2 regions of the Kitasatospora sp. NPDC087314 genome follow, and region 1 is predicted to be linked to the other one. Evidence: riboswitches for the same ligand, from Rfam matches in the RefSeq annotation. Region 1 holds a riboswitch; the other holds the start of a gene.

Region 1 (5,253 bases):
GTTCCTCTCCAAGGTGCTGTAGAGCCCGTACCGTCGGCGCCCGGCAGGCTGCTCCTGCCGGGCGCCGACGTTTTCCCCACCCAGGTAATAGGCTGGACGCAGTCAGCCCGTTACCGACCTTCTGGAAGGACCTCCGTGGAGCTCGCCTCGTACGCCGATCTCGCCGTTCGGCTGGTGAACACCGAGGAGCCCGAGCGCGGCACCGACGCGCTGACGTCCGTGGACGCGGTGCGCGCCCTGTTCTCCGACTCCTCACGGGCCGCCGCGCAGGCCGACGAATCCGACCTGCCCCGGCTGCGGGCGGTGCGCACCAGGCTGCGCGGGGTCTTCGAGGCCGCCGCCGAGGGCGACGAGATCCGGGGCGTCGACCTGCTGAACAGCCTGCTGATGGAGTACCCGGTCAGCCCGCTGGTCTCCGGGCACGACTTCCTGGACGACGCCGGCCGGCCGCGCTGGCACCTGCACCTGGCCGACAACTCCCCGACCGCCACCGCGCACTTCAGCGCGGTCGCCTGCATGGGCCTGGCCGTCCACCTGACCGAGCTGGGCGCCGACCGGCTCGGCATCTGCCAGGCCGCGCCCTGCCGCAACGCCTACCTGGACACCTCGACCAACCGCTCCCGCCGGTACTGCTCGGACCGCTGCGCGACCCGCGCCAACGTCGCCGCGTACCGGGCCCGCAAGCGCCAGGAGGCGGAGGCCGCGGCCCTCGGCGCCGCAGGGTAGGCGCCCGTTCTAGGGCTTGTCCGACACGCCCTGGAGCTCCTCCGCCCAGACGCCCAGGCGGCGGGCCAGGCCCGGCACCCGGGCCAGCCGGGTGGTCAGCAGCAGCCGCTCCAGCCGGCGCCCCGGCGCCAGCCAGGCCGGGCGCGGGCGCAGCCGCAGCAGCACCCGGCCGAGCACCAGTTCGTCCGGCACCGGGCCGTAGCTGCGGCTGTCGCTGTCCACCGGCCGGTTGTCGGACAGCAACCACCAGCCCCCCGGGCGCCGTTCGGCGGCCCGCTTCACCACCAGCAGGTCCTGCTGGAAGGGGTGCCGGAAGAGCACCACCGCGCCGGGCCGGATCGGCGCGCCGTAGCGCACCAGCAGCTGGTCGCCCTCGCGCAGGGTCGGGACCATCGACGGGCCCGCCACGTCGACCAGCCCGAACGGCACCGCGCCGCCGCGCCGGCCCCGCCCCTGGGGTTCCGTGCCCTCCGGTTCCGTGCTCCGCGCCACGACTCCTCCTCCCGGACCACCCGGTCCCAGTCTGCCGTACGGACCGTCACCCTGTTCGATGTCCGGAATACCCCGGTTGCGGGTCCGCCTTTTGCCCTAGGCCCACCGCCCGATCGCGAAACGACGGGGGCGGAAGGGTAATCTCGGGCGCGGGAAGACGATCTAAGGAAGGACTCCCATGTTCTCTCGTCTGTTTGCACCGCGCGCCACCGCCCACGCCCACTGCGACCTGCCCTGCGGCGTGTACGACCCGGCGCAGGCGCGGCTCGAGGCCGAGTCGGTCAAGGCCACCCAGGAGAAGTACCAGGCCAACGAGGACCCGCACTTCCGCGCCCGCGCCATCATCATCAAGGAGCAGCGCGCCGAGGCCGTCAAGCACCACATCTCGGTGCTGTGGAGCGACTACTTCAAGGCCCCGCACTTCGAGAAGTACCCGCAGCTGCACCAGCTGGTCAACGACACCCTGAAGGCCGCCTCGGCCGCCAAGGCGTCCACCGACCCGGCCACCGGCCAGGCCCTGCTGGACCTGATCGCCGAGGTCGACAAGATCTTCTGGGAGACCAAGCAGGCCTGAGCCTGACGCGTCGCCACCCGACCGCCCCCGTCCGCAGCGCCGGACGGGGGCGGTCGTGCGTCCACGCCCGATCGCGGCCCAGGTAAGGGTTGCCTGGCCTGAGTGGCTGTTATGCTGCCAGGGCGTCCGAGGGGGAAGTCCGGTGTGAATCCGGCGCTGACCCGCAACGGTGAGCGCGGCCCGTCGGCCGTGCCAGCCCGATCGCCCTCGGCCGCCGACCTCCCGACAACTCGCCGTGGACTGCGAGGGGACGGCGCCCGGGCCCGCGCCCGTCCGGCGCCCGCCCCCGCACACCCGCGGCCCGAGGCAAGGCGCACCCGTGGACGAGCGGAGCGAGAGAACCACCCGGAGGTGCGCGTGAGCACCGCACCCGTGGGCGGCGGCGCGGTGAGCCCGCCCGCCCGTCGCATACCCGCCGCACCCCTCACCGTCGGTCTGGCCGCCGCCCTGCTGCTCTCACTGGTCTGCGGGGTCGCACTGGGCGCCGCCGGGATCGGCCTGCCCCGCGCCCTGCGGCTGCTGGCCGCCGGACTGACGGGCGGACGGCTGGAGGCGGGCGAGGCCGCCGCCTACGCGATCGTCTGGGAGATCCGGCTGCCGCGCACCGTGCTGGCCGCCGTGGTCGGCGCCGGGCTGGCCGCCACCGGGGTCGCCGTCCAGGCCCTGGTGCGCAACGCGCTGGCCGACCCCTTCGTGCTCGGCGTCTCCTCCGGCGCGGCCGTCGGCGCCAACGCCGTCCTGCTGCTCGGCGCCTTCGCCTCGCTCGGGGTGTGGGCCATCTCGGTCTCCGCGTTCGGCTCCGCGCTGCTCGCCATGGTGCTGGTCTACCTCGCGGCGCGGACGGCCTACGGGCTCACCCCGCTGCGGCTGGTGCTCACCGGCACCGCGCTCTCCTACGGCTTCTCCGCGCTCACCGCGCTGATGGTCTTCGCGGCCGCCCGCGGCGAGGCCGCCCGGGACGCCATGATGTGGCTGCTCGGCAGCCTCGGCGGCGCCACCTGGGGCTCGGTGCCGATCGCCGCCGCCACCGTGCTGGCCGGTCTGGCGTACCTGGCCTGCGCGGCCGGCCGGCTGGACGCGCTCGCCATGGGCGACGAGACGGCCGCCTCGCTCGGCGTGGACCCGGACCGGCTGCGCCGCGAGCTGTTCGTGGTGACCGCCGCCGTCACCGGCACGGTGGTCGCCGTCAGCGGGGCGATCGGCTTCGTCGGGCTGATGGTGCCGCACCTGGCCCGGATGCTGGTCGGCGCCGGACACCGCCGGGTACTGCTGGTCGCGCCGCTCGCCGGGGCGCTGCTGCTGGTCTGGGTGGACATCGTCTCGCGCACCCTGCTGGCGCCCGCCGAACTGCCGGTCGGGGTGGTCACCGCGGTCCTCGGAGTGCCATGCTTCCTGCTGCTGATGCGCCGTCGCGGCTACTCCTTCGGAGGCCGCTGATGGACCTCGCCCTGGACTCCGTCTCGGTCGAACTGGCCGGCGCCCGGCTGGTCCACGACGTCACCCTGGACGCCGCCGCCGGGCAGGTGGTCGGGCTGGTCGGGCCGAACGGCAGCGGCAAGTCGACCCTGCTGCGCTGCGTCTACCGGGCGCTGCGGCCCGCCGCCGGGGCCGTCCGGCTGGACGGCGACGACCTGCACGCGCTCACCGCGCGCGCGGCCGCCCGACGGGTGGCCGCGCTGCCCCAGGAGCACTCCGCCGAGTTCGACTTCACGGTCGCCGAGGTGGTCGCCATGGGCCGGCTGCCGCACCGGCGCGGGCTGGGCGGCCCGGGCGCGGGCGACCACGCGCGCTGCACGGGGGCGCTGCGCAGGGTCGGCGCCGAACACCTGGCCGGGCGGGGCTTCCTGAGCCTGTCCGGCGGCGAGAAGCAGCGGGTGCTGATCGCCCGCGCGCTGGTCCAGGAGCCCCGGCTGCTGGTGCTGGACGAGCCCACCAACCACCTGGACATCGCCCACCAGTTGGACGTCCTGGCGCTGGTCCGGCAGGCCGGACCGACGGTGCTCACCGCGCTGCACGACCTCAACCTGGCGGCCGGCCACTGCGACCTGCTGTACGTGCTGCGGGCCGGCCGGATCGTCGCCTCGGGGCCGCCCGCCGAGGTGCTCCGCCCCGACCTGCTGGCCGAGGTGTTCGGCGTCCGGGCCGCTCCCGTGCGGCACCCGGTGACCGGCGCCGCCCAACTGCTCTTCGACCGGATCCGGCCCACCCCCGAAGACTGATCGACCCCGCGGACCGATCGACCCCGAAAACTGCTCGACCTCGAAAGAAGGCCCGTGCGTACCAAGGCCGTTGCCGCCACCGCCCTGCTCGCCCTCGGACTCACCGCCTGCGGCGCCGAGATCGCCCCGAGCGCCGACTCCACCGCCGCCTCCGCCCACTACCCGGTGACCGTGGAGAACTGCGGCACCAAGCTCACCTTTCCGCAGAAGCCCGCCCGGACGGTGACCAACGACGTCGGCATCACCGAGCTGATGCTCGCCCTCGGCCTCGCCGACCGGATGGCCGGCTACGTGATGCCCGACGACAAGGGCAAGGTCGACCAGGTCGCCTGGAAGGACGGCTACCAGCAGACCGGTTGGCTCTCCAAGAAGGAGATCACCAAGGAGATCGTGCTGGGCGCCAGGGCCGACCTGGTCTTCGCCGGCTGGCACTACGGCTTCGACGAGGGCCGCGGCTTCACCCCGCAGGCGCTCAAGGACCTCGGCATCGCCTCGTACGTGCTCAGCGAGTCCTGCCGCAGCGGCAAGGGCACCGAGCGCGGCGTGATGTCCCCGCTGGACGCGCTCTACACCGACCTGGCCAATCTCGGCGAGGTCTTCGACGTCCGGGACCGGGCCGACAAGCTGATCGCCGACTTCAGGGCGCAGGTCGCCGCCGTCCCGCAGCCCGGGCGCCGGCCCTCCGTGTTCCTGTACGACAGCGGGCAGGACAAGCCGTACACCGCGGGCAGGTTCGCCGCGGCCGACGAGATCATCACCAGGGCCGGCGGCACCAACGTCATGGGCGACCTGGCGGACTCCTGGGTCACCACCGGCTGGGAGAGCGTTGTCCAGCGCGATCCCGAGGTGATCGTGATCAACAACTACGGCGAGACCGGTGCGGAGGCCAAGCGGAACTTCCTCAGGTCCTTCCCGCCGCTGGCCGGCGTCTCCGCGATCAGGAACGACCGGATCTTCGTGCTGGACTACGTCGACCTGGTGGAGAGCCCGCGCAACCCGGCCGCGATCTCCGCGCTGGCCGCCTACCTGGGCACCGTCCCCGCCCGCTGACCGGTCCGCCGCCCGGGCCGGCGGATCGCCGAACGGACCCCGTCCGGTCCTGGGCCGGGACGGGGCCCGCGCAGTAGGCTCGCAGCATGATCCGCACCGCCGTTGTGACCGACGTTCCCGTCATCCACGCCCTGATCCGCGAGCTCGCGGACTACGAGAAGGCCCCGCACGAGGCCGTGGCCACCGAGGAAC
Region 2 (5,253 bases), on a different contig from region 1:
GGCGGGGACCAGGTTCTGCGGGACCAGCAGCTCGCGGCCGTTCAGGGTGATCGGGACCAGCTTCGGGGCCTCGGCCTTCCACCGGGCTCGACGGTGGCGCGTGTTGCTGCGGGAGGTCCTGCGCTTGGGGACGGCCATCGGGGGCTCCTATCGGGTGGTGCCGGAGGCGTACGGGAGCAGGGCCATCTCGCGGGCGTTCTTGATCGCCCGGGCCGTGGCCCGCTGCTGCTGGACGGTGAGGCGGGTGACGCGGCGGCTTCGGATCTTGCCGCGGTCGGAGACGAACCGCCGCAGCAGGTCGGTGTCCTTGTAGTCGATGTACTCGATGCCGGCGGCCAGCAGCGGGTTGGGCCGGGCCTTGGGCACGTTCGGTCGTTTACGCACAGTGATGGTTCCTCAGTGAACGGGGTCGAGCAGGTCCTGGAAGGCGTCCGGCAGGGCCTTCCAGCCGGGTTCGCCGGCGGCGAGCTCGGCATCGGTGAGCAGGCAGGAATCGAGCAGCCCGGTGACGCCGTCGACGTCCAGGCCCTCCGCGGTGAAACAGAGCTGCTGCACCCGGTCGCCGTGCAGCGGGTGCCAGTCGAGGGCGGCGGCGGCCCGGCGGGCGGGCGGGTAGAGGTCCCAGGCGGCGTCCGGCAGGGAGGTGAGCCAGGGCTCACACTCCTCGACGGCGAGGTTGGCCCCGGCCGCGTCCCAGGCGAGCATCAGGTCGGGCCGGTTCGCCAGCCAGAAGCGGCCGCGGCTGCGCTGTGCGGCGGGGACGAGCAGTTCCAGCGCCTGGTGCAGCCGCTCGGGGTGCAGCGGCCGGCGGCGCTCCCAGACCAGCGTGGTGACGCCGGCCTCGTCGCTCTCCTGCGGGAGCAGCGCCATCGCCGGGTTGACCCGGTCGCGGGCGGCCGCGACGTCGAAGCCGCCGAGGGCGGCCCGGGTCAGCGCGCCGGTGCCGAGCCGGACGACCCGGGCGGTGGGGTGGAGCTGGCGGAGCAGTGCGAGCCCGGGCGCGTGCGCCGTCGCGCGCGGCACCGCCAGGGTGGTGGCGTACTCGACCTGGTGGGCGAGCGCCTCCGCGCGGGTCCGCTCGTCCTGGGCGGCGGTGTGCTCGCCGTGCTCCACCAGGTCGTCGGACACCGAGAGTTCGCCGATCAGCCGGTCCGGGTCGACGGCGGTGACCACGCCGGCGAGTTCGACGACGTCCCCCAGGTGGCGGCCGTCCGCCTCTCCCCCGGCGATCACCTCGACGGCCGGGTGCGGGTCGCTGCCGCCCCACAGTTCGACGATCGCGAGCCCGTACCGGCCTTCGTCGGCGATCCGCACCAGCCGGGGCAACAGGTCCTCGCGCAGGGCGCAGCAGGGGCAGTCGTTCACCAGCGGGACGTCGGCGACGTCGAACCCGCCTCCCCCGTCGCGCAGCTCGCGGTGGACGAGGCCGTGCGAGGACTCCCGCAGGTCGTGGTGGAGGACCACCGCGTCCACCGCGCCGTGCATCAACTCGTTCACCGCCAGGCGGCGTTCGGCGCCGTGGAGCCCGGCGACCACCACCACCGGCAGCTTGATCCCGTCCAGGCCGCCGATTCCGGCCAGGCGGTCCGGCCCGTCGACGCCGCTCACCAGCTGGCCTTCCGGACGCCGGGCAGGTGGCCGGCGTGGGCGTGGGCGCGGAGGTTGATCCGGGAGAGGCCGAAGGCGCGCAGGTAGCCGCGCGGGCGGCCGTCGACGGCGTCGCGGTTGCGGATCCGGGTGGCGCTGGCGTCACGGGGCTGGCGGGCGAGTTCGGCCTGCGCGGCGTCTCGCTCGGCGGGGGCGGTGCCGGGGTGGGCGATGATCCGCTTGAGTTCGGCGCGGCGCTCGGCGTAGCGCGCCACGACGGCGCGCCGCTGCTCGTTCCTGGCGATCTTGCTCCGCTTGGCCATCAGACCTTCCCCCCTCGGGCGCGGATGCGGGCGACGGCGGCCTCGATGCCGATCGTGTCGATGGTGCGGATGCCCTTGGCACTGAGCGTGAGCCGGACGTACCGACCCTCGCCGGGCAGCCAGTAGCGCTTGTGCTGGATGTTGGGGTCGAAGCGGCGGCGGGTGCGGCGGTGCGAGTGCGAGATCGCGTTGCCGAAGCCGGGTCGACGGCCGGTGAGTTGGCAGTGGGCGGACATGGATGCTCCCTGGCGTCCGGGAATGGGCGGGACGGAGCTCACGTTACACCAGATGAAAATGACTTCCATTTCGGTGTACGGTTTCGCCCCGGCCCCGAACACCCCGATTCCGAACACCCCGCCCACCCGGGAGGACACCCATGGCCCGCAGCGAACTGCGCCCCGTCATCAAGCTCCGCTCCACCGCCGGCACCGGCTACACGTACGTGACCCGCAAGAACCGCCGCAACGACCCGGACCGGATGGTCCTGCGCAAGTACGACCCGGTCGCGGGCCGGCACGTCGACTTCCGCGAAGAGCGCTGACCCCCGCCCGTCCGAGAAGGAGCCCACCCATGAAGCCCGGCATCCACCCCGCCTACCGCCCGGTCGTCTTCCGCGACAAGGTCGGCGGCCTCGCCTTCCTCACCCGCTCGACGGTCACCGGCGACCGCACGATCGAGTGGGAGGACGGCACCACCTATCCGGTGATCGACGTCGAGATCTCCTCGGCCAGCCACCCCTTCTACACCGGTCAGTCGCGCGTCCTGGACACCGCCGGCCGGGTCGAGCGCTTCCGTCAGCGCTACGGCGACCGGCACTGACCCGCGGCAACGCGACGGCGCCTCCCCCCGAACCTGCGGGGGAGGCGCCGTCGGACCACCGGTGGCCCCTACTCGGCCGCCACCCAGCGCTTCTCCACCCGGGCCAGCTTCCAGTACGCGATCGCCGCGGCCCAGACCACCACGAACAGCCCGGCGATCGCGTAGCCGACGTTGTCCAGCGAGATGTCCGCGATCCAGCCGGTGACCGGGTCGGTCAGGTCGAGCTTCTCGTGCAGCACGCCGACCAGCTCGATGGTGCCGATGACGAACGCCACCGCGATCGACAGCCCGGTGATCGTCAGGTTGTAGTACACCTTCCGGACCGGGTTGGCGAAGGCCCACTGGTACGCGAAGTTCATGAACGTCCCGTCCAGCGTGTCGAACAGGCTCATCCCGGCCGCGAACAGCAGCGGCAGGCAGACGATCGCGTACCAGGGCAGCCCGGCCGCCGCGCCCGACCCGGCCATCACCATCAGGGTGACCTCGGTCGCGGTGTCGAAGCCGAGCCCCAGCACCATGCCCACCGGGAACATCTGCCCGGGCCGGGTGATCGACCGGGTCGCCCGGTTCAGCACCCGGGCCATGAACCCCCGCGAGTTGAGGTGCTCCTCCAGCTGCGCCTCGTCGTACGACCCGGCCCGCATCGACCGGAACACCTTGAGGATGCCGAGCAGCGCGGCCAGGTTGAGCGCGCCGATCAGGTAGAGGAACGCGCCGGAGGCCGTCGTCCCGACCACCCCGAGCCACTTGTGGGTGGTCGACTCGTCGTCCATCAGGGTGTTGGCCAGCTGCGCGCCGCCCGCCACCAGGGCCGCCATGATCACCACCATCGAGGAGTGCCCGAGGGCGAACCAGAAGCCGACCGAGACCGGCCGCTTGCCGTCCGCCATCAGCTTGCGGGTGGTGTTGTCGATCACCGCGATGTGGTCGGCGTCGAAGGCGTGCCGCATCCCGAGGGTGTACGCGGTGATCCCCAGGCCCACCCCGAAGACCTGGGTACCGACCTCGTACTTGTGCGGCGCCACCAGGAAGACGAGCGTCCCGAAGGCCACCACGTGCATGGCCACGATCACCCCCATCAGCCCGGCCGTACGGATGGTGTCCTCGCGCCTCCAGCGGAACGTGGGCAGCGCGGGCGGTGTCGCCGTCGGCTCGGCGGCGGCGGTTTCGGGCACGGTCATCTTCGGGTCACGCTCCAGCACCTCGTGGAAACAGTTCGTGAGATGCCGTGGCCGGTCTCCTGGCTTACGGGGATTCCGTACCCGCCTTCCCAGGCGCGCGAGGCTCCCAGTGGCGTCGTGGGTACGGACGACTCTCCATCGACGACGATCGCGATGGCCCGATCACAGTGGCGAGGGCCGCTCCGGGCTGGGACCCCTGAGGATCCGTCACCGGTCTTCCCGAGCACCACGGCGGGGAACACCGTAGGGGCCAGGCCCCACCCTTGCAAGGCTGCGCACCTGCGCAGGTGTCCAGGATCACACGCCCCCGCCTGCGACAATGAGCGCATGCATCTCGTACCGGCCGACCGCGCGGGCCACCGCACCATCGACGGACACCGGGTCTGCGAGGCCATCGCCGCGATCGGCGACACCGCGCACGTCCGCTCCTGGGCCGAGCGGTTCTCCCTGCTCGCCGACCCCGGACGGCTCGCCCTCCTGCTCGCCCTCCACCGGGCCGGCCCGCTCGCCGTGACCGACCTCGCCGTCGCCACCGGCATGCGCGACCCCGCCGTCTCCCAGGCCCTGCGGCTGCTCCGGACGGCCGGCGTCGTCACCGGCGACAAGGACGGCCGCGTCGTGCGCTACCGGCTCGTGGACGACACCCTGCGCCCCCTCCTCGACGAGTGCGCCGCCGCCGAGCACCACGAGCCCACCGCGGCGACCGGCTGACCGGCTCTCGGGCTGACCGACACTCGGGAAACGGCCCCGGAGCGGCACCGGGGGTGAGTACGATCATGGTGTGCCGTCCCACCCCCACGCCTGGCCCGCCGACCGCTGGAACACCCGACCGGTCAAGGCCCGCGTGCTGGCGGTCGCCCGCACCCTCACCTCGGCCACCCGGGTCCTGGACGTCCTCACCCTGCTGCACCCGGACGGCCTCGAACGGTACTTCACCGTCAACCCCGGATCCGCCTTCGCCGACCGCGCCCTGGACGAGTACCTGCACGACCTGCCCGGCATCACCGTGCTGGACTGGGAGGACGCCGTCCGACGCCACTTCGACCTGGCTGTCGCCTGCGCCGTCCACGCCTCCATGCACCGCCTGGACGCCCGGCTCGTCGTCCTCCCGCACGGCGCCGGCTACAACCGCCTGGTGACCGAGTCCACCGGCGACACGGTCAGCTCCGCCGGCCTCTCCCGCAACGAACTCACCCACCACGGCCGGGTGTTCGTCGACGTCCTCGGCCTCTCCCACCCCGAGCAGCTGGACCGCCTGCGGGTCTCCTGCCCGGAGGCGCTGGACGTCGCCCACGTGGTCGGCGACCCCTGCTTCGACCGGATGCTCCGCAGCCTCCGCTCCC

Evidence for each region. Region 1 has a riboswitch for cobalamin ahead of ACIO5E_RS17405 (FecCD family ABC transporter permease). Riboswitches for the same ligand answer to the same signal wherever they lie in the genome.
Region 2: linked by a shared signal. The riboswitch ahead of ACIO5E_RS13275 (HoxN/HupN/NixA family nickel/cobalt transporter) and the one ahead of ACIO5E_RS17405 (FecCD family ABC transporter permease) in region 1 are both predicted to bind cobalamin.

Annotation. Positions count from the first base shown of each region.
Region 1 is NZ_JBIUYE010000007.1:213,817-219,069, forward strand. Features, by position in the region: gene ACIO5E_RS17385 (amino acid ABC transporter ATP-binding protein) at 1-22, shown strand, start outside; gene ACIO5E_RS17390 (CGNR zinc finger domain-containing protein) at 136-726, shown strand; gene sodX (nickel-type superoxide dismutase maturation protease) at 736-1,119, opposite strand; gene sodN (superoxide dismutase, Ni) at 1,397-1,792, shown strand; cobalamin riboswitch at 1,882-2,020, shown strand; gene ACIO5E_RS17405 (FecCD family ABC transporter permease) at 2,144-3,229, shown strand; gene ACIO5E_RS17410 (ABC transporter ATP-binding protein) at 3,229-4,011, shown strand; gene ACIO5E_RS17415 (ABC transporter substrate-binding protein) at 4,066-5,061, shown strand; gene ACIO5E_RS17420 (GNAT family N-acetyltransferase) at 5,148-5,253, shown strand, end outside.
Region 2 is NZ_JBIUYE010000005.1:275,658-280,910, reverse strand. Features, by position in the region: gene rpmF (50S ribosomal protein L32) at 1-138, opposite strand, end outside; gene rpsR (30S ribosomal protein S18) at 148-384, opposite strand; gene ACIO5E_RS13300 (CobW family GTP-binding protein) at 397-1,608, opposite strand; gene rpsN (30S ribosomal protein S14) at 1,605-1,910, opposite strand; gene rpmB (50S ribosomal protein L28) at 1,910-2,146, opposite strand; gene rpmG (50S ribosomal protein L33) at 2,287-2,451, shown strand; gene ACIO5E_RS13280 (type B 50S ribosomal protein L31) at 2,481-2,729, shown strand; gene ACIO5E_RS13275 (HoxN/HupN/NixA family nickel/cobalt transporter) at 2,798-3,910, opposite strand; cobalamin riboswitch at 3,942-4,156, opposite strand; gene ACIO5E_RS13270 (ArsR/SmtB family transcription factor) at 4,238-4,621, shown strand; gene ACIO5E_RS13265 (hypothetical protein) at 4,692-5,253, shown strand, end outside.